DNA from 2 places in the Sphingomonas sp. BL-S-05 genome. Region 2 is predicted to be linked to the other one. Evidence: riboswitches for the same ligand, from Rfam matches in the RefSeq annotation. Region 2 holds a riboswitch; the other holds the start of a gene.

Evidence for each region. Region 2 has a riboswitch for cobalamin ahead of ACZ1JS_RS13350 (TonB-dependent receptor plug domain-containing protein). Riboswitches for the same ligand answer to the same signal wherever they lie in the genome.
Region 1: linked by a shared signal. The riboswitch ahead of ACZ1JS_RS18050 (putative oxygenase MesX) and the one ahead of ACZ1JS_RS13350 (TonB-dependent receptor plug domain-containing protein) in region 2 are both predicted to bind cobalamin.

What each region holds. Positions count from the first base shown of each region.
Region 1 is NZ_JBVFVS010000002.1:114,171-126,174, forward strand. It holds gene ACZ1JS_RS18010 (xanthine dehydrogenase family protein molybdopterin-binding subunit) at 1-1,904, shown strand, start outside; gene ACZ1JS_RS18015 (cation:proton antiporter) at 2,024-3,325, shown strand; gene ACZ1JS_RS18020 (DUF3182 family protein) at 3,463-4,554, shown strand; gene ACZ1JS_RS18025 (alpha/beta hydrolase family protein) at 4,551-5,309, shown strand; gene rpsU (30S ribosomal protein S21) at 5,398-5,598, shown strand; gene ACZ1JS_RS18035 (DUF5818 domain-containing protein) at 5,610-5,813, shown strand; gene ACZ1JS_RS18040 (serralysin family metalloprotease) at 5,853-7,442, opposite strand; gene ACZ1JS_RS18045 (AprI/Inh family metalloprotease inhibitor) at 7,692-8,027, shown strand; cobalamin riboswitch at 8,112-8,335, shown strand; gene ACZ1JS_RS18050 (putative oxygenase MesX) at 8,462-9,445, shown strand; gene ACZ1JS_RS18055 (methionine synthase) at 9,474-10,508, shown strand; gene ACZ1JS_RS18060 (methyl-accepting chemotaxis protein) at 10,707-12,004, shown strand, end outside.
Region 2 is NZ_CM145499.1:2,871,879-2,883,882, forward strand. It holds gene ACZ1JS_RS13335 (ABC transporter substrate-binding protein) at 1-663, opposite strand, end outside; gene cobO (cob(I)yrinic acid a,c-diamide adenosyltransferase) at 660-1,271, opposite strand; gene ACZ1JS_RS13345 (aminotransferase class I/II-fold pyridoxal phosphate-dependent enzyme) at 1,268-2,227, opposite strand; gene ACZ1JS_RS13350 (TonB-dependent receptor plug domain-containing protein) at 2,227-4,155, opposite strand; cobalamin riboswitch at 4,291-4,491, opposite strand; gene cobU (bifunctional adenosylcobinamide kinase/adenosylcobinamide-phosphate guanylyltransferase) at 4,517-5,026, shown strand; gene ACZ1JS_RS13360 (NmrA family NAD(P)-binding protein) at 5,123-6,010, opposite strand; gene ACZ1JS_RS13365 (glycosyltransferase family protein) at 6,094-6,960, shown strand; gene ACZ1JS_RS13370 (glycosyltransferase family 4 protein) at 6,882-8,102, opposite strand; gene ACZ1JS_RS13375 (glycosyltransferase family 4 protein) at 8,099-9,163, opposite strand; gene ACZ1JS_RS13380 (HAD-IIB family hydrolase) at 9,246-11,324, shown strand; gene ACZ1JS_RS13385 (glycosyltransferase family 2 protein) at 11,321-12,004, shown strand, end outside.

The sequences.
Region 1 (12,004 bases), on a different replicon from region 2:
GACAGCCGATCGCCTGCGTGCTCGCCGAGACGCAGGAACAGGCCGACCATGCCGCGTCGCTGCTGCGCTTCACCTATGCCGAACTGCCGGCGGTGACGACGCTGGCGGCGGCGAAGGCCAAGGGGGTCGAGCAGGGCCTGTTCATGGGACAGCCGCTGCGCAACGAAATCGGCGATGCCGAGGCGGCGCTGGCTGCCGCCCCGCACAAGGTCGACCGCCGCTATACGACGCCGCGCCACAACCATAACCCGATCGAGCCGCACGCCGCGACGCTGGCATGGATCGACGGCGCACTGGTGATTCACGACGCCAGCCAGATGGTCGCGCAACAGGCGCAGACCATGGCCGAGGTGTTCGGGCTGAAGGCCGACAAGGTCCGGCTGACCTCCCCCTATGTCGGTGGCGGCTTCGGGTCGAAGGGGCTGTGGGAGCATCAGGTGATCGCCGCCGCCGCCGCGAAGCTGGCCGGGCGCCCGGTGCGCATCGCCCTGTCCCGCGAGGGGGTGTACCGGGTGGTCGGCGGACGCACGCTGACCGAACAGCGCGTGGCGATCGGCGCGGCGGCGGACGGGCGCTTCACCGCACTGATCCATACCGGCCTGTCGGTAATGACCCCGCACAATGCGATGCCCGAGCCGTTCATCCTCGGCACGAGGTCGGCCTATGCCGTGCCCAACATCGCGCTGAACGTCGAAGTGACGCGGATGCAGACGCTCGCCAACACCTTCATGCGCGCGCCGGGCGAAGCGGTCGGCACCTTCGCGCTCGAATCGGCGATCGACGAACTGGCGGGCGATCTCGGCATCGATCCGGTCGAGCTGCGCATCCTGAACGAGCCGGACAAGGACCCGACCTCGGGCCTGCCCTTTTCCTCGCGCCATATCGTCACCGCATGGCGGCAGGGGGCGGAACGCTTCGGATGGCGCGACCGGCCCGAAGTAGCGACGCGGCGCGACGGCGAATGGCGGATCGGCATGGGCTGTGCGACCGGCACCTATCCCTATTACCGGATGCCGGGGGCCAAGGCGCGGCTGACGCTGACGCGCGACGGCGACGCGGTGCGCGCTTATGTCGAGGTCGCGGCGGCGGAGATGGGCATGGGCACCGGCACGACGACCGCGATCGTCGCCGCCGAACGCCTCGGCCTGCCGCTCGACCGGGTCGAGGTCGGCTATGGCGACAGCACCATTCCCGGCGCGATCATGGCCGGGGGATCGCAACAGACCGCCGCGATCGGCGCGGCGGTGATCGCCGCGCACAATGCGCTGACCGCGAAGCTGCTGAAACTGGCGGGCAACGATTCCCCGCTCGCCGGCCTGTCGGCGAAGGAGGTCGGCAGCGATAGCGGCGGCCTCGCCAGTCTCGACGATCCGACGCGGCACGAAAGCTATGCCTCGATCCTCAAGCGCGCCGGGCGCGACAGCATCGAAGTGACCGAGGCGGGGTCGCCGCCGCTCGAATTCATGCACTGGTCGATGCATTCGCACAGCGCGCTGTTCTGCGAAGTCGGGGTCAATGACGTGACCGGCGAAGTGCGGGTGCGCCGCTTCCTCGGGTCGTTCGACTGCGGGCGCATTCTCAACCCGCGTACCGCCGCCAGCCAGTTTCGCGGCGGCATCGTCATGGGGCTGGGCATGGCGTTGATGGAAGAGACGCAGTTCGACGAACGCAGCGGCCGGATCATGAACCCCAGCCTCGCCGAATATCATGTGCCGGTGCATCTCGACGTGCCCGAGATCGACGTGATCTGGACCGACATTCCCGACCCGCACACGCCGATGGGCGCGCACGGCATCGGCGAGATCGGCATTACCGGCGTCGCCGCGGCGGTGGCCAATGCGGTCCACAACGCGACCGGCCGCCGCATCCGCGACCTGCCGATCACGCTCGACAAGCTGTTGTAGCGGGCGAGAAACTGGAGCGATTTTAAGGCTGTATGCCGGCCGGTCGCCGAAACCCGCTTGCCAGCGTGATCGAGTCCGGCGATGCATGCCGGACAGAACGAAATGGGCGGGAGGGGCCGATGGCGTTACCGGAATTGAGCGTGGCATTCTTCCTGCAGATCTTCGTCATCGTCGGCGCGTGCCGGGTGACGGGATGGTTCGGGAAACGCTTTCTCGATCAGCCGCAGGTGGTGGGGGAGATGATCGCCGGGGTCCTGCTCGGCCCGTCGCTGCTCGGGCTGTTCGCGCCCGATCTGCAGGCGGCGATCTTTCCCAAGGATGCCAAGCCGATCCTCTATGTCTGCGCGCAACTGGGCGTCGGGCTGTACATGTTCCTCGTCGGGCTGGGGTTTCGCACCGACCATTTCCGGCTGAACGCGAAGAGCGCGGTCGCGGTGTCGCTGTCGGGCATGGCGGCGCCGTTCCTCGTCGCGCTGGCGCTGACGCCGTGGCTGCTGGGGATGGACCTGTTCGGAAAGGGGATTACCAGCCTGCAGGTGACGCTGTTCATGGGCGCGTGCATCTCGATCACCGCCTTTCCGATGCTGGCGCGCATCATCCATGAGCGCGGGCTGACCGGCACGCCGCTCGGGTCGCTGTCGCTGTCGGCGGGCGCGATCGACGATGCCGGGGCATGGGTCGTGCTCGCGATCGTGCTGGCCAGCTTCGGCGGCGGCAGCGAGGTCGCGGTCAAGGCGATCGTCGGCGGCGGCGCGTTCGCGGCATTCATGATCCTGCTCGGGCCAAGGGTGCTCGCGCCGCTGACCCGCTGGGCCGATCGCGAGGGGCGGGTGACGCAGCCGATGCTGGCGGTCGTCGTGATGCTGTTCGGCCTCAGCGCATGGGCGATGGACGCGGCGGGAATGCATTCGGTGTTCGGCGGCTTCCTGCTCGGCTGCGTCATGCCGCGCGGGGTGCTGACGCGCGAGGTGCGCAAACAGGTCGAACCGTTCACGACCGCTTTGTTGGTGCCGATGTTCTTCGCCTATTCGGGGCTGAACACGCAACTGACCATGGTCAACAGCGTCGACCTGATCGCGGTCGCGTCCGTGATCCTGATCGGATCGGTCGCGGCGAAGGGCGTGGCATGCTGGGCGGCGGCGCGTGCGACCGGACAGGACAATGCGACGGCGATGGCGGTCGGCACGCTGATGAACGCGCGCGGGCTGATGGAACTGATCATCATCAATATCGGCCTGCAAAAGGGCATTATCGGCCCGGCGCTGTTCTCGATGCTGGTCGTCATGGCGATCGTGACGACGCTGATGGCCTCCCCGCTGTTCGAGATCGTCTATGGCCGCAAGGCGCGGGCGGCAGGCGCGCTGGGCCAACTGAACGAGGAGGAAGCGGCGGAGGGCGCCGCGCGACCGTCGCCGGTCTGACGGGCGGCGCCTGCAAGTCGTTACGGTTCCCGAAGTTGCGGGGAGCGCTGAACCGGTCGGCATCGCGGCGCGTTGGCGCGACATTCCTCTGATGCAGGCGAACCGGCATGCTCCACGCTAACGCTGTCGACCCGACCATGACGATCCCGCCGATCCCGACGGTCCGGGTCGTCGCCGCACTGACGCAAGCCGATCTGGCGACCGGCAACGTCCATGACCATGCGTCGCGCGCGGTGCTGCTGCAACGGATCGCCGCGCTGCTCGACATCGCCGTCGGCGAGTCCGTCGACGGTGCGACGCTGCATGTCCCGGGCGACGCAATCGAGGTGTCGGCGGCGGCGGCGGCCGGGATCCGCCACGCCGACCAAATATTGGGCGGCGTCGTCCCGGCCGCCTTCGTCGCGACCAAGGCGATTACCCACGGCCTGCTCCATGCCGATGCGCAATGTCCGCCCTTATGGTCGCCGGCGATGGTCGGGCTGATGGGCGATGCTGCACTGACCGGCTATACCGCGTTCAACCGCGAGGATGCGCTGGCGGCGGGGCGGCGGTTGCTGGCGCGCGGGCCGGTGCGGATCAAGGACGTCTGTGCGAAGGCCGGGCTGGGCCAGATCGTCGTCCATGACGCCGCCGCGCTCGCCTATGCCCTGTCGCGCGAGGACGACGCGACGCTCGCCCGCCACGGTATCGTGCTGGAGGAAAATCTTACCGAAGTCGTCACCTATAGCGTAGGCATCATCGAGTTGGGCGGCCGAACGATCAGCTATTGGGGCAGCCAGAACCTGACCCGCGATCATCTGGGCCGCGACGTTTATGGCGGGTCGGACCTCTATGTCGTGCGCGGCGGGATCGACGCGCTTGCCGCCGAGCCATTGCCACCGGCGATCGCGCGCGCGGTGGCGTGCGCGGGGACGTTCGACCGAGCGGCGCGGCTCTCCTATCCCGATCTGCTGCTGACCCGGCGCAATTATGACGTGATCGAGGGGACCGATGCGGCGGGCGATCGGCGGATCGGCGTGCTCGAACAATCATGGCGCGTCGGCGGGGCGAGCGGCGCGGAGATCGCCGCGTTCGAGGCGCTGCGCGACGAACCCGATACCCATGCCGTGCGCTGCTCGACCGTCGAGGTCTATGGCGAGATCGATCCGCCGACCGGCGCGACGCTCTATTACCGGGGCGTCGATCCGAAGGTGGGGGCGATGACCAAATATGCGGTGAGGCTGGCGTGAGCGATCCGACGACACTCGACGAAGGGCGCGTGACGCTCAGCGTCGATGGGCAGAAGCTGACCGGTACGCTGATCGAGCCGGAGGCGCCGGTGCCGGGGTTCCTGTTCGTCCATGGCTGGGGCGGCGACCAGGCCGAGGATTTCGGGCAGGCGGAGGAGCTGGCGCGGCTCGGCTGCGTCTGCTTCACCTTCGACCTGCGCGGCCATGCCGGCAGCGACGCCGACCGGAACGAGGTGACGCGGCAGAACAGCCTCGACGATGTCGTCGCCGCCTACGACTATCTTGCGGCGCATCCGTTGATCGACGGGCAGGCGATCGGCGTGATCGGGACCAGCTATGGCGGCTATCTGTCGGCGCTGCTCACCGCCGAACGGCCGATCCGCTGGATGGCGTTGCGCGTCCCCGCCCTCTACCCCGACGAGCATTGGGACACGCCCAAGGCGCTGCTCGACAAGGAGGCGGTGCGTGCCTATCGCCAGCAGCCGCAGGACGAGCGGCACGACCGGGCGCTCGCCGCCTGTGCCGCGTTTCGCGGCGACGTGCTGATCGTCGAATCCGAAAAGGACGAACAGATCCCGCGCGAGGCGATGCTGTCCTACCAGTCGGCCTTCCGCAACGCCAACTCGCTCAGCCACCGCATCCTGCACGGCGCGAGCCATGCGATGCGCGACCCGCGGCACCAGCGGACCTATACGACATTATTGCTGCACTGGATCGATGAAATGGTCCGTGCGAGCCGCAGGACCGATCGATGATTGCCAAATGCAAGGCAATCGTAATAGGCGATGCCGGATAGGCCGGCCGAATCCTGCCGAATCGAATCAACCTGGGACGTCGTACATCATGCAGATCATCGTTCGCGATAACAATGTCGATCAGGCGCTGCGCGCGCTCAAGAAGAAGCTTCAGCGCGAAGGCGTGTATCGCGAGATGAAGCTGCGCCGCCATTACGAGAAGCCGTCGGAAAAGCGCGCCCGCGAACGCGCCGCCGCGATCAGCCGCGCACGCAAGGCCGACCGCAAGCGCGCCGAACGCGACCGCTGAGCCGGGCGGCGATGCCGACGATCGGCACCCGGATCGACGAAAGCGGAACGTTGATCCGCGAAGGCGGTGCCTTTTACCTGCGGCGCGATCTGGGCGGGCGCTATCAGCTCGAACTGCACCGCACGCCGGTCGATGAGGTCGAAAAGCGGGTCCGACTGGTCGGCACGCTGGTCGGCGCCGATCTGGTCAACGCCGACAGCGTCACGCTCGCGTGACCCTGCCGGGGCCGGCGCGATGCCGGCCCCGGTGGTCGCTCACCAATACAGGTCGCTGCCCGACAGCGTCCCCGTCACCGACAGCACGAAGTCGGCAACACCGTCGCCATTCTGGTCGAGGGACAGCAACGCCGTGCCGTTGCTGTTGCTGATCACCGCCTGCCCGGCGCGGCCGGTGAACTGCGACACCTGCGTAAACGCCTGATCGCCCGACACCGACAGATTGGCATCGATCGCCGACACGTCGACCTTGTCGACGCCGGTGGCGAAGTCGGTGATCCGATCGCGGACGTTCGACGTCGAATCGCCGATCGCGGTGAAGACGAACACGTCCGCCCCGCTGCCCCCGGTCAGCACATCGGCACCGCCGCCGCCGATCAGCACGTCGTTGCCGGCATTGCCGAACAACTGGTTGGCGACCTCGTTGCCGATGATGCGGTCGGCGCCCGACCCGCCGCGCGCATTTTCGATCGTCGCGCCCTGTGCGATGGCGACATTGCCCTTCAACCCGCCGACGTCGGAGAAATTGCCGTCGTTCAGGTCGATGACCTGCGCGCTGCCATAGCCCGAAAAGTCGAACGTGTCGTTGCCGCCGGCATCCCATGCGGCAAAGATCAGCGCCGAACTGCCCGAGGTCGCGGTGTAATAGTCACGGCCGGTATTGGAATTGAAGCCATAGACGGTGTCGCCGGTGCGCGTCGCGTTGTTCGCGCCATAGAGCCGCTGGATCGCGGCGATATCGTCGAGCAGCGGCGCCGCGGCATAATAGCCGCCATTGTCGCCGCCGGTATTGGTCTCGGACCAATAGCTCATCACCGAATATTGGCGGGTATCCTCGTAATAGGAGGCGCTGTTGGCATAGGTCGGCGATCCGTTGCCGGCATTATAGTCGCCGGGATGGCCGAGGCCGAGCGCATGCCCGATCTCGTGAATCAGCACCTGCCCGCCATAGTTGAGATTGTCGGGCGCGCGATTGTAGCTGAGCGTGCTGTTGTACCAGCTGTCGCCGCCGACGCCGCTGCCGGGATAATAAGCGAAGGCCGCCGCCCCCGACGCACCGCTCGAATAATTGGCAAGCAACATCTGCGCATTGTTGCTGTAGCCATTGCCGCTGTCGACCCGGCGGAAGGTGACGCGCGCGACATCGGCCCATGCCTGGAACGCGATCTGCGCCTGTTCGATCTGCGCGTCGTTGAAGCGCGAAAAGCCCGACGTGCCGTTGGGCATCGACGTCGGCGCGCTGGCGCGGAAGGCATAGGTGACCTCCGCCGCCTGTCCCAGCGTCGATCCGTTCCATGTCTGGTTGGCGCGGCCGATCTGCGCCCCGGCCTCGCTGATCGTCAGCGACTGCTTGCCGTTCGGACCGGCCTCGCCGCGCTGATCGCCGTTCAGCGCCGCCTGTGGTCCCGAACCGGTCCCCTGATCGGGCGTGCCGCCGTTCATGCAGCCCCAGCACTGGCAACCCTCGGCCGCCGCCGCGGTCTGCGACGACGCGTGCGACTGCCATGCGTCCCAACCGAAGCCGAACGAGGCACCGGTGACCGGCATCGGCAGCACGGCCGACAGGGTCGGCGCCGCCATAATAGCGGGCAAGTCCACGCCGCCATTCGCGGCGTTGCTATCGTTCATCAGCCGATGCAATATCGATGTCGCATCGGGGCCTGTCGGACCATCGAAATATTGGTCGGAAAGCTTTTGGAATAAGGGAGTTGTGGGATGCGCTACTGCCACGGATATTCTCCACGCAATCGCCCCCCGATCGCATGGATCGGACGCGTATTTCGGTACGTTCGGGGAATGACTGTCGTCACGGCCCCGTTGGTATTCTTTATCAATACAGCTGGCTGCGCAACGCTTGGTACGAAGGAAGACATTCAAATGGCCAAAACGCACGACGAACCGGCGCAATCGAACGGCAGCTTGAGGCTGGAGGAGCCCGAACCGCTTGCCGGGCGCTGGGTGATCGCGACCGCGACAGGGGAATGCGCGGTCGTCTTCACCGACCGGCGGATCGAATCCGCCAATGCCTGGGCGATCGAGGACGCGGCCGGTTGCTTGCCCGGAATGGCGCCGGGCGTGGTCGGATGGCGGCCCGTACCCGACGGGATCGCGCTGGCGTCGGCCGACCGCCGGACCGTGGCGCTGTTTGCGAACGGTGCCGATGGATGGACCGCGACGCTGCCGAACGGACCGGCGCGGCTGCGGCGGGGCTGAGCGCGACGCCTTCAAACGCCGGCTCCGCCTGAAACAAGATATAAAGATATCTTTATATCACGGTTGACAGCTTTGCCCGGATGGTGTTGAACGCCCCCGTCGAGGTTCCCCATCCCAGGCATGGCGATGGGGCTAAGACGGGAAGCCGGTGATGTCCGTCAGGGCAGAGTCCGGCGCTGCCCCCGCAACTGTAAGCGGCGAGCGGCGGCTCCATTTCGTGTCACTGGGTGCCCGCAAGGCGCCTGGGAAGGCCGGAGCCACCGCGTTGACCCGTAAGCCAGGAGACCTGCCTTTCGACGCCATAACGTTCCTCGGACGGGGGTTCCTCCGGTGGATCGCGCTTGATGCGACGGTCCGCGGCTCGATGCCTTCCGGGGCCGTCCGTCCCTTGCGCGCTTTCGCCTGACCTTCCGCCCGCAAAGCCTTGGTGAGTCATGACGAATAGCAGGTTCACATTCACGATCAGCAGCGTGCCCTTCGACGAGGAATATCGTCCGGCCGACGGCACCCGCGTCACCACGAACTTCGCCAATCTGGCGCGGGGGGAGCGTCGCCGCGAAAATCTGCGCAACACGCTGGTGATGATCGACCGTCGCTTCAACGCGCTGATGCACTGGGACAATCCGACCGGCGATCGCTACACGCTGGCGTTGCAGATCGTGTCGGCCGCGCTGACGCTGGGGGAGGGCGGACAGGACGAAGCCTTTCCGCTGATCGAGATCCTGCACACGACCGTCACCGACCGGGTCAGCGGCACGCGGAGCGACGGCATGGTCGGCAACAATCTCTCCTCCTATGTGCGCGACTACGACTTCAGCGTCGTCCTGCCCGGTCACGTCAGCGCCGGGGGCGGCGGCGCGCCGGCGGGCTTTGGCGACCTGCACGGCAATCTGTTCAAGCATTTCCTCGGCTCGAGCGCCTATCGCGACAATTTCCGCAAACCCCCGGTCATCTGTCTGAGCGTATCGAGCAGGGCGGCCTATCGCCGGACCGCCAATGTCCATCCGATCCTCGGGGTCGAGTATCGCAACGACGAGGTCTCGCCGACCGACCGGTATTTCGCGAAGATGGGGTTGCGGGCGCGCTATTTCATGCCGCCGCACGGCGTCGCGCCGCTCGCCTTCTATCACATCGGCGACCTGGTCGGCGACTATACCAACCTCGAACTCGCCAGCTCGGTCGCGACGATGGAGACGTTCCAGAAAATCTACCGTCCCGAAATCTACAACGCCAATTCCGTCGCGGCGGAGGAGTATCGGCCGAGCCTGACCTATCAGGATTATTCGCTGACCCGCATCGTCTATGATCGCGAGGAGCGCAGCCGTCTTGCCGTCGAGCAGGGCAGGTTCGCCGAAGAGCATCTCATCAAGCCGCACGGCGCCGCGCTTCGTCGCTGGTGTGCCACCTGCGGTCTTTGATCCCCCTTATCGCAAAGGTATTTTCAGCATGACGACATTGCTGCCGACAACGACCGCGGGCAGCCTGCCCAAACCTCTATGGCTGGCCACGCCCAACAGCTTGTGGTCGCCATGGAAGCTGGACGGCGACGAGCTGGTCGCGGGCAAGCGCGATGCGGTGCGCCTCGCGGTCGACGATCACCGTCGGGCCGGGATCGATATCGTCGGGGACGGGGAGCAGACGCGCCAGCACTTCGTCACGACCTTTGTCGAGCATCTGGACGGCGTCGACTTCACCCGGCGCGCGACGGTGCGCATCCGCAACCGCTACGACGCCAGCGTGCCGACGGTCGTCGGGGCCGTGTCGCGACCGACATCGGTCTTTGTCGAGGATGCCCGGTTCCTGCGCGCGCAGACCGATCGGCGGATCAAATGGACGCTGCCGGGGCCGATGACGATGATCGACACCCTGTACGACGCGCATTACCGGAGCCGCGAGAAGCTGGCATGGGAATTCGCCTGCATCCTCAACGAGGAAGCCCGCGAACTGGCGGCGGTCGGCGTCGACATCATCCAGTTCGACGAACCCGCGTTCAACGTCTTCTTCGACGAGGCCAATGACTGGGGCATCGCGGCGCTGGAGCGTGCGGCCGAGGGGCTGACCGCCGAGACTGCCGTCCACATCTGCTATGGCTATGGCATCAAGGCGAATACCGACTGGAAGAAGACGCTCGGCGCGGAATGGCGCCAATATGAGCAAACCTTCCCCAACCTCCGCAAATCGACGATCGATATCATCTCGCTCGAATGTCAGAATGCACGGGTGCCGATGGACCTGATCGAACTGATCCGCGGCAAGAAGGTCATGGTCGGCGCGATCGACGTCGCGACCGATGCGATCGAGACGCCCGAACAGGTCGCCGCAACGTTGCGCAATGCGCTCCGCTTCGTCGATGCCGACAAGCTGCTGCCGGCGACGAATTGCGGCATGGCCCCGCTGTCGCGCGATGTCGCGCAGGGCAAGTTGCGGGCGCTGGTCGCCGGCGCGGATATCGTTCGCGGCGAAATCCTCGCGGGCGCATGATCCACTTGTGACGGCTTGCGATCGAGTCCGCACGGGTCAGGGCGACGAATCCCGCATTTTGCGCGATGCCGGCACGAAAGCTGCCGTGAATTCCGCAAGATGGCCGGATTCGGCGCCTGTTGCGATTATACCCATATTTAATCGGTGAACCATAGCATCGCCCGGTCGGATCAGCGTCCAATCGGGGGATAACGACCTATGATCGCATGGTTTTCGCAGAACGCTCCCATTCGGGTCAAATTCCGGGTGCTGGCGCTCCTCTACCTGATCCTGTCGGGCGGGATCGCGGCGCTGGCGATCGGATCGGCAGCGGGTGCTCCTCTGGCGCCGGCCATGGTCGTCGGCGGCGCACTGGCCGGGGTCGCGGCGATCGTCGGCCTGACCCTCGGTGCGTCGCGGTTGATCTGTACCCCCTATGTGCAGACGGTCGTGCGGATGGAGGGGCTTGCCGCCGGCGATCTCGACAGCCCGGTCGCTTATACCGCCAATCGCGACTGTGTCGGTCGCATTACCAAGGCGATGGCGGCGTTTCGCGAAAGCGCGCTGGCGGCCCGCGAAGCCGATACCCAGCGCCAGATGGCACTGGTGATGGGCGAGGGGCTGGGGAAGCTGGCCGCCGGTGACCTGACGGTTCATATCGGCGTCGATTTGCAGGAGCCGTTCCTGACGCTGCGCAACGACTTCAACGCGGCGGTCGCGGCACTGCTGGCGACGATGCGATCGGTCGCCGCCACTGCCAGCGATATCCGCAAGGGCGCCAGCGAGATCAGCGCCGCATCGGACGACCTGTCGCAGCGCACCGAGCAGCAGGCTGCCAGCCTCGAACAGACTGCCGCCGCGATGGAGCAGATCACCGCGACGATGCGCGAGACCGCGAACAGTGCCGAGCGCGCCAACCGGATCGTGAGCATGGCGCGCAGCGAAGCGGTGGATTCGGGTGCGATCGTCCGCCGCGCCGTCGACGCGATGGCGCGGATCGAGGGGCATTCGGCCGAGATTTCGGACATCATCTCGGTCATCGACGGCATCGCCTTCCAGACCAATTTGCTGGCGCTCAACGCCGGGGTGGAGGCGGCCCGCGCCGGCGACGCCGGCCGGGGATTCGCGGTGGTCGCCTCCGAAGTCCGCGCGCTGGCGCAGCGGTCCGCCGAAGCGGCCAAGGACGTGAAGCAGCGCGTCACCGCATCGACCACGACCGTCGATGCCGGCGTCGCGCTGGTCGCGGAGACCGGCCGTTCGCTCGAACGCATCATCGCCCGGATCGGCGAGATCAGCGTCATCGTCTCCGACATATCGGGTGCGGCGGAACAACAGTCGCAGGGGCTTTCGCAGATCAATGCCGCCGTCGGCGAAATGGACGGAGTGACGCAGCGCAACGCCGCGATGGTCGAACAGAGCACGGCCGCCGCCCGTGGACTGGCATCCGAAGCCGACGCGCTGTCGACCCAGATCGCGCGCTTCAAACTCGGCCTGCCCGGTGTGCGGGAAGTGCCCGC
Region 2 (12,004 bases):
GCGGTCGTCCTGCACCCCTGCCGGCGCGGTCGAGAGCAGCACGCGCGGCGGATCGGCGACCAGATATTCGAGGGGGAGGACGTCCCATTGCTTCAGGCCATATGTCGCGCTCATGTTGCGAAAGCCCGCGCGTTTGAGCAGGTCGTCGGTCAGCGTGCCGCTACCCGGCACCAGCCCGTTCCCCTGCCACACCAGCGCGCTGACCGGTCGCGCCGACGATGGTGCCGCGGCCATCGCGATGCGCGCGGCCAGTGCCTCGCCCCGCGCGGCATGGCCGGTGGCGGCGGCGATCTCGCGGACCTGCGCGATGCTTTCCGGCACCGATTCCGCGACCGGATATTGCACCAGCCTGATCCGCAGCCGCTTCAGCGCGGCGATCGTCGCGGGTTCGACATGTGGCCCCGCCAGCACGATATCGGGGCGCAGCGCCGCCACTTCCTCCGCCGTGCCCGACGTCGCCTTGAACCGGTTCGACCACGCCAGCGGCACCGAGGTCGCCCGCACATCCTGCGAATAATGGCTGATGCCGATAATCTGCGCCGGATCGGCGACGCGGGCCAGCACCGCATCGACGCACGGGTTGATCGACACGATGCGGGGCGCACGCGGCGCGGCCGATACCAGTGCCGGCGCCACCAGCAACAGGGCGAAGAGGCGGATCAATATTCGACGCCCTTCTGCGCCTTGAACCCGGCATGATAGGGATGCTTGACCTCGCCGAACTCGGTGATCAGGTCGGCGATCTCCAGCAATTCGGGCTTCGCGTTGCGACCGGTGATGCAGATATGCTTGGTCAGCGGACGGTCTTTGAGGAAATCGACGATCTCGGCGATCGGCAGCGTGTCGTCGCGCAGCACGATGTTGAGTTCGTCCAGAATCACGAAGTCGATCGCGGGATCGAGGATCATTTCCTTCGAGCGCTCCCACGCGGCACGCGCGGCGGCGATGTCCTGGGCGCGGTCCTGCGTTTCCCAGGTGAAGCCCTCGCCCATCACCTCGAAGCTGGCGAGGTCGGGATGCGCGTCGAAAAAGTTGCGCTCGCCCGTCTCCCACTTGCCCTTCACATATTGCAGGATCGCGACCTTCATCCCCCAGCCGATGCTGCGGATCGCCATGCCGAACGCGCTCGACGACTTGCCCTTGCCATTGCCGGTATGGACGATCAGCAGCCCGCGTTCGAGCGTGCGGCGCGCCTGCATCTTTTCGCGCGCCACCGCCATGCGCTGCATCCGCGCATTGTGCTTCGCATAGTCGTCGGGGGTCTCGGTCATCGGTCATACTCCGATAGGGCGGTGGTCAGGCGGGAAAGCGCCGCGCCATCGGGCGGCAGGCCGATCCGCAACCGGTCGCGCCGGTCGGCGAACGGCCGGGTCAGGATGGCATGGTTGCACAGGTGACGGAACAGCGCATGCGCATCGCCGGTCTCGATCAGCCGGAACAGCGGCGCATGGCCGACCATCGGCCACCCCGCCAGCGCATTGTCGAGCAGTGCGCCGACCGTCTCGATGCGCCCGGCCTGACCCATGGCAAAGTCGCGATCGGCATAGGCCGCCGCCCCGATCCGCACCGCCGCGCTCGACACCGGCCAGTCGCCGAGCAACCGCCGCAGCGCTGCCGTCACTCCGCCGCCCGCGATCACGAAGCCCAGCCGCAATCCGGGCAGCCCATGGAATTTGCCGAAGGATCGCAGCACGATCAGCCGGTCGGACGCCTGCGCACCCAGGCCGGGTGCGGGATCGGCATAGGCTTCGTCGACCATCACGATCCGCTGCCGCATCAGCGCCAGCAGATGCTCGGGCGGCGTGACGAGGCCATCGGGATTGGCGGGACTGGCCAGCACCAGCAGGTCGGCATCGCCCGGATCGGCGAGCGCCGCGACGGGGCGCGCATCGGGCCATGCGGCGACATGACCGGCATAGCCCGGCCACACCACCGCCGGCCGCTCGACATTCAGGATCACCGCCAGCAGCCGCAGCGCCAGGTCGGTCCCGGGCACCGCCACCACCCGCGCCGGATCGGCGACGCCGAATGCCTGCGCCGCCGCCGCTTCCAGTACCGCCAGTTCGCCCGGTTCGGGCAGGCGATCATGGCCGGGATCGATCGCGCCATGCGGATACACCCATGGCGCAATGCCGGTCGACAGGTCGATCCAGTCCTCCCCGCCGAACACGCGCGCGGCGGCGGTCACCCGCCCGCCATGCGCCCAGAATTCGGCGAGGTCGGTCATCAGTAGCTGAGCCTTACGCCACCATAGGCGGCGCGCCCCGGCGTCCCATATTGGAAGATCGTCTGATAGCGTTCGTCGAACAGATTTTCGACGCGGCCATAGACTTCGATCCGCTCGGTAACCGGGAACGACGCACGCAGATCGGTCAGGACATAGCCGTCCAGCCGCCGCGTATTCGACGCATTGTCGAAACTGTCGCCGATCATGGTGACGGTCGCGCCGACGCCCAGCCCGAAGCCCCAGCGATAATCGGCATTTACCGTCAGGCTGTCGGCAGGACGCCGCGCCAGCTTGCGCCCGAAATTGGCGGTGCCGGCCGAGCGGTTCTCGGCATCCAGCCACGTATAGGCGGCGGCGACGGTGAACGCCTCCACCGGACGCAGCTTCAGCACGAATTCCAGCCCCTTCGCCTCGGCACGGGCGATATTGTCATAGGTGCCGAACGGCCGTCCGGCACAGATGCCGGTACCCGCCGGCGGGCAGGAGATGAACGCGATCAGATCCTTCGACGTCCGGTCGAACCATGTCGCGCTCGCCTCGACCGCGCCGTCGAGCCCGCGCTGGGTGATGCCCGCGTCCCAGCCCTGCGAACGTTCGGGGGTCAGCAGCGCATTCCCATATTCGCTCTGCAACTGGTACAGGGTCGGCGCCTTGAACCCTTCGGAATAGCTGGCGCGCAGCAGCGTGTTGCCCCGGTTCGGCGACCATACGCCGCTGCCCGCAAACACGGTCGCCCCGCCGAAGACATTATGGTCGTCGTGCCGCACCCCGCCGGTCAGCGTCAGGTTCGCGATCGGCGTCACCGCCAACTGGCCATAGACCCCGAACAGCCGCGCGCGACCGGTGGTGGGTGTGCCGCCATAGCTGGAAGAGGTGAAGCGCGACACTTCGCGTTCGACGCCGAAGGTCGCGAACACGGCATCGGTCACGTCGAACGACCCCTGATAGTCGAAGCGATCGTTGCGCCCCTTGCCCCGGAAGGTCTCGGTCGGGATGCTATCGGGATCGGTGTTGGTGCGGTTGCTCGACGTATGGGCATAGCCGATGCGGTTGCGGAACCGCCCGTCGAACAGCGCGGCGTTCAGCCCGGTATAGCCGGTCCATTGCTCGGCATCGCCAACTTCACGCGTATCGCCGAAGGAAAAGGTCGGTGCCGGAAACCCGTCAATCTCGGTCCGCCCGTTCGAATAGAAGCCGCGCACGTCGACCGACACGCTGTCGGCCAGCGCCACCGATACGCTGCCGTTCGCGCCGTAGTTGCGATAACCGTCGGCCTCACGCCCTGGCGCATAGGCCGAAATGCCGTCGGTGGTCAGGAACCCGCCGCCGATGCTGGCCGAAACCGGTCCGGCCTTGCCCGAGATATTGGCGAACCCCTGTCCGGTGCCGAACGAACCGCCTTCGCCGCGCACGTTGATCGACAGGTCGTCGGTCGGCTGGCGGGTGATGAGGTTGACGACGCCGCCGATCGCCTGGCTGCCCCACAGCACCGACTGCGCGCCACGCAACACTTCGATACGGGCGATATTGCCGACCAGCAGGTTGCCGAAATTGAACCCGCCGCCCGGCGACGACGGATCGTTCAGCTTGACGCCATCGATCAGCGCCACGGTCTGGTCGCTGTCGGCGCCGCGGATGTTGACGCTAGTCGTCGTGCCGATGCCGCCATTGCGGGTGACGGTGACGCCTGGCGTCTGGCGCAGCAGGTCGGACACGACCACTGCCTGCCGCTGTTCGATGGTGGCGAGGTCGAGCACGGTCACCGCCTGCCCGACGGTATCGACCGGCCGCGCCTCGCGATTGGCGGTGACGACGATCTCGTCATCGCCCTGCGCCACGCGTTCGAGGCCGGCCGACGACTGCGCGCTCTGCGCGAAGCTCGGGGTTGCCGCCAACAGGCAGGGCAGCAACAGGAAACGGGTCTTCATTCGGGTAATCCCCCTAGATGCAATCCGGGGGCGCACGCGACAGGAGCGGCAGACAGCTGTCCCCCGCGCACACACGACCCCAACGACGTCGTCACGCGAGGAAACCCTCGATCACCCGGCACACCCCGTCCGCGCGAAGGACAACCGCGACGGGCAGGTCTCCTGGCTCCCGGGTCGTCGCCTTGCCCGGCCTTCCCGGACGGATGTCCAGTGGCACGCGGGGGAGCAAGGCTCGCCGGTCACAGTTGCGGGGGCAGCCCCGGATGACGCGTTCGCGACGCGCTTCCGGGTTCCCTTTTCATCCCATTTCTGGGAACCTGTCGCATCCGCGCCCTTAGAGCGCATCGGGGCACAGGACAAGATGGCGACGAGTTTGTTCCTGGGCGGGGCGCGTTCGGGCAAGAGCCGGCTGGCGCAGCAGGCGTGCGAGGCGCTGGCCGGACCCTGGACCTATCTGGCGACGGCGGAAGCGTGGGACGCGGAGATGACCGACCGCATCGCCCGCCACCGCGCCGATCGCGGCCCCGGCTGGCATACGGTCGAATGCCCGGTCGATCTGGCGGCGGCGATCGATGCGGCGACGGGGCCGGTGCTGGTCGATTGCCTGACGCTATGGCTGTCGAACCTGATGCTTGGCGACCATGATATCGACCGCCATACCGCCGACCTGCTCGCCGCGATCGGCCGGGCGCGGCACCCTGTGCTGCTGGTCAGCAACGAAGTCGGCATGGGCATCGTCCCCGACCATCCGCTTGGCCGGCGGTTTCGCGATGCCGCGGGGCGGTTGAACCAGGCGGTGGCGGCGAAGGTCGATCGCTGCTGGTTCGTCGTGGCGGGCATGGTGCTGCCGCTGGAGCGGTTCGAGCCATGACCGCAGTTTGGCGTCATCCCAGCGCAGGCTGGGATCTCCGTCCACAAGCGCGCGCCTGCGGCCCGATGCCCCAGCCTGCGCTGGGGCGACGGTACCTTACGAGCGGTCGGCCAACACGTCCCGCAACGGGGTCCAGTCCACATCATACCGCCCATTGTCCACGGGCGCGCTAGGCGCCCGACCATCGAACATATTGTGCAGATACTGCATGCCTTGCCACGCCGGAAACACCTGATCCCGTGCCGGAAACAGCCGGCGCGTTACGGCGATCATCCGCGCCAGCGACCCCAGCGACCCGGCGCGCAACAGTCCATAGGGCCGGCCCGTCACCTCGCCCATCAATGCCGCCAGGTCGCGCGCGCTGACCTCGGCCCCCGCGATATGCAGGTCGCGCGGCGCGGCGGGGTCGAGCGCGGCGGCGGCGGTATAGGCGGCGACATCGTCCTTGGTCGTCAGCGCGAACTTCACGTCCGCATCACCCCAGTACAGCACGCGCCGCACCCGCCGCTGGACCAGCGGCATCTGCCCGTTCAGCATATCGGCGAACGCGCCGTTGAAGATCGACGTCGCCATGATCGGCGCGGTGTCGATCCGGGTGCGGAAGGCGCGGCGCAAGTCGAAATTGCGGTTGGTGCCGGTCGGCAGCGCGCGATAGTCGATCGAGAAGTCGGACGGAATGAACCGCGCCGCGCCGCCGCCCAGCGCCGCGTCGAGCAATCGCGTCTGCGCATCGAGGATCGTCTCCCCCAGCCCGTTCAGCGCCGACACCACGCACACCACGCCGCGACAGGCATGGGCCAGCGCCTGCGCGTCGCCGAAATCGACCGGGTGGGGATCGGCCCCGATCGCCTCCAGCGCCGCGATCCGGTCGGCCGCGGTGCCCGGCCGGACCAGCGCGCGCACCTTCGCACCGCGCGCGACTGCCGCCTTCGCGATCCGCCCGCCCAAATCGCCGGTCGCCCCCGCGACGATGATCGTGTCCATGTCCGTTTCCCGCCTGTCGTTCCGACGAACCGTCAGGGCGTGTCGTGCGTTCCCCGTCGCGGCAACGCAAGGGGGCGATTAACATGAGTCAAGGCACGGCACCGCGCTGCCCGATCTGCGGCAACGCCAACTGGCACGACCGCGCACTGCCCGAATGCACCCATTGCGGGCTGGCGGTCGTCGACCTTCATTTCGACGCCAAGCGGTTACGCCACGCCATCGCCGATCATCTGTGCCGCGACACTCCCGAACGCGACTTCGCGCTCGCCCCCCATGCCCGGCGCAATGCGGCATGGGCACTGGGACTGGTCGATGGCCGGCCCGCCACCCCCCGACCGCACAGCGTCACCCTCGGCATGATCGCCCGCGCCGGCGAGGCGGACACCATCGCCACGATGCTCGCCGACCTCCGCCCCGCCTTCCCCCACGCCATCGTCCTGCTCGACGGCACACCCGCCGACGCGGCGGCCCTGGCCGAACGGACGCCTTGGGCGCAGATCGTCGCCCATCCGCTGAACGGCGACTTCGCGGCGCAGCGTAACCGGGTGCAGGCGCTGGCCAGCGGCTGGGTGCTGCAACTCGACACCGATGAGCGGCCCGATGCGGCGCTGCTGGCGTCGCTCGGCTGGTTGACGCAGGCGGCCGACCGCGACGGCCTGCAATCGCTCGGCCTGCCGCGCCGCAACTGGGTCGATGGCGTGCAGTCGGCGTTGTGGCCCGATATCCAGTACCGGCTGAACCATGCCGGCCTCCGTTTCGCCGGCACCGTTCACGAACGCCCGGTCGTGCCGTTCGAGCGCACCTCGCTGGCCCTTGCGGGCGCGATCGATCATCATCTCAGCCGGGCGCGCGTCGTCGAACGCTCGGTCGTCTACGAAGCCATGTCGACCGGCGCCGGCCGCCCCAGCGACGAAGCCGCGCTGCTCCGCCCGTTCGCCGCCGCGACATAGGCCGCTACCGTCTCTGCCGCGAGTCCGGCGCGGGTGAAGCGCCCCGCCGCGACCCGCGCCGCCGCCGACAAGGCCTGCCGCAGCTCGCCATCGCGCAGCATCCGCCGCAGGATCGCGCCCAGCGCCGCCGCCGTGCAATCCTGTGCCAGCAATCCCGCACCGCTGCCGCCGACGAACAATTGGGCGCTCGGATCCTCGCCGCATGCGGCGATCGGCCGGCCGAACGTCATCGCTTCCTGATAGACCAACCCGAAACTTTCGTACCGCGACGGCGCGACGACGATATGCGCCGCCGCCAGCGCGGCATGCAGCGTATCGTCATCGACCCGATGGTAGCTATCGATCCGCTTGAGCGCGGCGGGCGGCAGCCGGTCGAGTTCCTGGCGGTGCAGCCCGATCATCGTCAGCCGGAAATCGGGCAGCGTCCCGGCATCCGCCTCCGCCGCCAGCGCGGGCAGCGCGCCGATCAGCGCGTCGGTCCCTTTCCGCGGTTCGTTGCGCCCGACGAACAGCATCCGCAGCACGGCATTGCCCGGCGGATAGGGCGCCGCACGTCCCGCATCGACGATCGCGGGGGGTAGGCTGAGGCCGATCACCGCATGGCCCGGCCCCGGCGGCTGCGTGCCATAGAGCGCCGCGACCTTCGCGCCATGCGCTTCGGTATTGGAAATCAGCCCCGCCGACCGGCGGGCCGACAGCGCCTCCAGCGACACCGCCGCCCAGCGATCGATCCGGTCGCGCACCGACCGTGGCTTGGCCGCACTCGTCGCGACCGGCGTCGAATTGCGCGTCACCAGCGGCACCGGCCCGGTCAGCGCGACCCACAGCCCCGGCGCATACCAGTTGGTCGCCTCGACCACGTCGAACGGCCGTTCGGCATGCAGTCGCCGCACCACCCGCGCGACCATTGCCGGACCGCACAAATGCCCGATCGCCGGCCAGCGGCGCAATCTGGCAAGCCAGTCATCGGCCTGCGCCCCGACCACCTCGACCGCGCCGTCCATGCTGCGGTCCGCGCGGTCCATCGTCACGACGCGCACGTCATGCCCCGCCTCGGCCAGCGCCTGCGCGATCTCGCGTGCCGCACGCGACAGGCCGCTCTTTTCTGGCGGATAGGCCCAGCTGATCAAGCCGACCCTCATGCCGCCGCGCCCTGCGCCAGCGCGATCCGTTCGCGGTACAGCTTCACATAATCCTCCGCCATTCGTGTCGCGGTGAAGCGCGCCTCGAACCGTTCGCGCACCTTTGCCCGGTCGATCGTGTCGATCCGCGCCAGCGCCTCGACCGCCGCTTCCTCGGTCTTCACCACGAAACCGGTGACGCCATGCTCGACCACCTCGCGCACGCTGCCGCGATCCCATGCGATCACCGGCGTGCCGCACGCCATCGCCTCGATCATCACCAACCCGAAGGGCTCGGGCCAGTCGATCGGGAAGATCAGCGCCGCCGCCCCGCCCAGCAGCGCCTGTTTGGCGCGATCGTCGACCTCGCCGACATGTTCGGCATCCGCACCCAGCAATGGTGCGACCTGTTCGTCGAAATAGCGCGGATTGCCGACATCGATACCGCCCGCCAGCCGGATCGGCCGCCCCGCCGCGCGCGCGACGCGGATCGCGACGTCGGGCCGCTTCTGGTCGGTCATCCGCCCGATAAAGGCCACTCCCTCCCCGCCCGCGCCGGGTTCGAACCGGTCGACCGGGATACCGTGATGCACCACCCCCGCGCGATTGGCGCGCGGCAGGTCGCGCGCCTGCGCCGCCGAGATCGCCGCGACCGGCAATTCGGGAAAGCTGTGGAAGAACAGCTTGCGGTCGAGTTCGTCGAGCCGCCAATGCACCGTCGTCACGCTCCGTCCGATCCGGTCGCCCAGCACCGCGGCATGGGCGAATTCGCCATGGCAATGGACGACGTCGAACTCGTGCAGATGCTCGGCCAGCAACCCCAGCTGCGCCGCCTCCAGCGCGGCGGGCACGCCGGGCGCGACCGGTCCGTGATAGGCCTGTAGCGCGCGCAGGCTGGGATGGGCGGACAGGTGGCGCGCAGTGGTCACGCTGTCGCTCGGTGCGATCAGCGTGACGTCATGGCCCATCGCCATCAGCGCCTCGGTCAGGTCGGATACCACGCGCTCGGTCCCGCCGGTCTTTCCGGGGGGCGTGGGGTAGATGACGGGGGCGATCTGCGCGATCCGAAGCGGGGATACCATCGCCCACCGGAACCAAGCGGGAGCCGAACGGTTCCTGTCGGGGCGGGCACAAGTCCGCAAATTTTAACGGGAAAGTTCCGTAATGTTCATATTGCACCTCGCGCTACAGGGCTGTCTTCGTGCGCGCGAGGTTGAATATGGCGTTACCGCCGACACCGGCGGCCATATCCGCTATCTGCTCGATCTGGTCGCCGCCACCGGCCGGAACGACGCGATCACCCGGACCGAGATCGTCACCCGCGCCTTTCGCGGCGGCCCGCTCGGCGATGGTTACTGGCGCGAGGTGGAAACGATCGACGACACCACCCGGATCGTCCGGCTGCGCTCGGCCAGCGACGCCTATCTGGCGAAAGAAGCGCTGTGGCAGGAACAGGACAGCCTGGTCGACGCGCTGGTCGCGCATATCGACGGGCTGGACTGCCGCCCCGACCTGATCCACGCCCATTATGCCGATGCCGGCGCGGTGGCGGCAGCGGTGAAGGCGCGCCTCGGCATCCCCTATCTCTTCACCGCCCATTCGCTGGGGCGGGTCAAGCGCATCGCCTTCGGCACCGACTGTGCCGAGACGCAGGGGCTGGAGCGCCGTATCGATATCGAGGACCGCGCCATCGCCGATGCCGATGCGATCATCGCCTCGTCGCGTGACGAGGCGGAGGTGCAATATGCCGGCTATCCCAGCTACGATCCCGGCCGCATCCGCATCATCCCGCCGGGCAGCGATCTGGCGATGTTCGCGGGTACCTGCAGCGATGCGATGGTCGATGCGCGGATCGATCGCTTCCTTGCCGATCCGTCCAAGCCGGTAATCCTCGCGCTGGCACGACCCGTCAGCAAGAAGAACCTCGCGGCGCTGGTCCATGCCTATGGCCGCTGCCCGGCGCTGCAGACCGCCGCCAATCTGGTGATCGTCGCCGGCACGCGCGACGATCCGCGCAGCCTCGAACCCGAACTGGCCGGCAACATGGCCGAACTGTTCGCGCTGATCGACCGCTACGACCTCTATGGTTCGGTCGCGATTCCCAAGAGCCACGCCCCGCATGAAGTCCCCGCCCTCTATGCCCATGCCCGGGCGCGGCGCGGCATCTTCGTCAATCCGGCGCTCAACGAACCCTTCGGCCTGACGCTGCTGGAGGCGGCGGCATCGGGCCTGCCGCTGGTCGCGACCGACAGCGGCGGACCGAACGATATTATCGAGGGCTGCGGCAACGGCATCCTCGTCGACCCGCGCGATCCGCAGGCGATCGGCCGGGCGATGCTGACCATCCTGTCCGACGACGCGCTGTGGGACCGCTATTCGCAGGCAGGCGCGACCGCCGCCGAACTCTATGACTGGGACGGCCATGTCGCGCGCTATGCCGAACTGGCGCAGGCGGTGATCGCCCCGCCCGCCCCGGTCGCCGAGGCACCGCGCCTGCTGCTGATCTCCGACATCGACAACACGCTGCTGGGGGAAAGCGAAGCGGCGCAGGCGTTCAATCTGTGGCATGGCGACCAGCACGACATGATGTTCGGCATCGCCACCGGGCGCAGCCTGCACAGCGCGCTGGCGATCCTCGCCCAGAACCAGGTCGCCCCGCCTGCGGTCATGATCACCTCGGTCGGCTCGGAAATCTACCACCGCGGTCATGGCGGCATCTATGTCCGCGACGACGCATGGACCGCGACGATCGATGCCGGCTGGGATCGGCAGGCGATCGCCGCGCTGCTCGCCACGCAGGGCGATCTGCGTCCGCAAAGCCCGCTCGAACAGCGCAGCCACAAGCTGAGCTATTTCACCGCCGGCGAACCCGACATCGCCCAGCGGATCCGCGACCTGCTCGCCGATGCCGGCTTCGCCGCGTCGGTGATCCACAGCCATGGCCGCTATCTCGACATCCTCCCGCTCGCCGCGTCGAAGGGGACGGCGGTCGATTATGTGCGCCAACGCGCGGGGATGCGCCGCGATCAGGTGATCGTCGCCGGCGACAGCGGCAACGATGTCGAAATGCTGCGCGCCTGCGCCCATGCCATCATCGTCGGCAATTATTCGGACGGCCTCGCCCAGCGTCCCGACCTCGCCCATAGCTATGTCGCGCGGCGCGGCTATGCGTTCGGCATCATGGAGGGGGTCGCGCATTTCCGGGCGCAGCCGCAGCCGGTGCAGCAGCGCCTGTCGGCGTGATCTCGGTCTGTACGCTGGTGCGCGGGCGGACCGCGCATCTCGCCAATCTGTTGTCGGGGCTGGCCGGACAGACGCGCGCGCCCGACGAACTGGTCATCGCCTATATGCAGGACGCCGCCCCCGCCGGCCTGCCCGATCCCGGCGTGCCGGTGCGCGAGGTGTTCGTGCCCGGCGACCCGATGCCGCTGGCGCGGGCGCGCAACGAAGCGGCGGCGGCGGCGCGGGGCGACCGGCTGATCTTCCTCGACGTCGACTGCATCCCCTCGCCCACGCTGGTCGCGCGCTATGCCACGGTGCTCGACGAACGTCCCGCCTGCTATCTGGGCGAGGTCCGCTATCTCCCGCCCGGCCCCGTCGATCCGGACAGGGCCGTCCGCCACCCCGCCAAGCCGGCCCTGGCCGATAACGAAGTCCGCCCGGTGCCGAGCCATGGCGAGCTATGGGGCCTGTCCTTCGCCCTCCCGCGCAGCGCGTGGGACGCGGCGGGCGGCATGGACACCGGCTATGTCGGCTATGGCGGCGAGGAGACCGACTTCGCCTGGGCGTTGGCGGCGGCAGGGGTGCCGATGGCGTGGGTCGGCGGGGCGGTCGCGTGGCATCAGCATCACGCCGTCCATGTCCCGCCGTTGCACCAATTCGACGCGATCCTGCGCAACGCCACCCGCTTTCGCGCGCGCTGG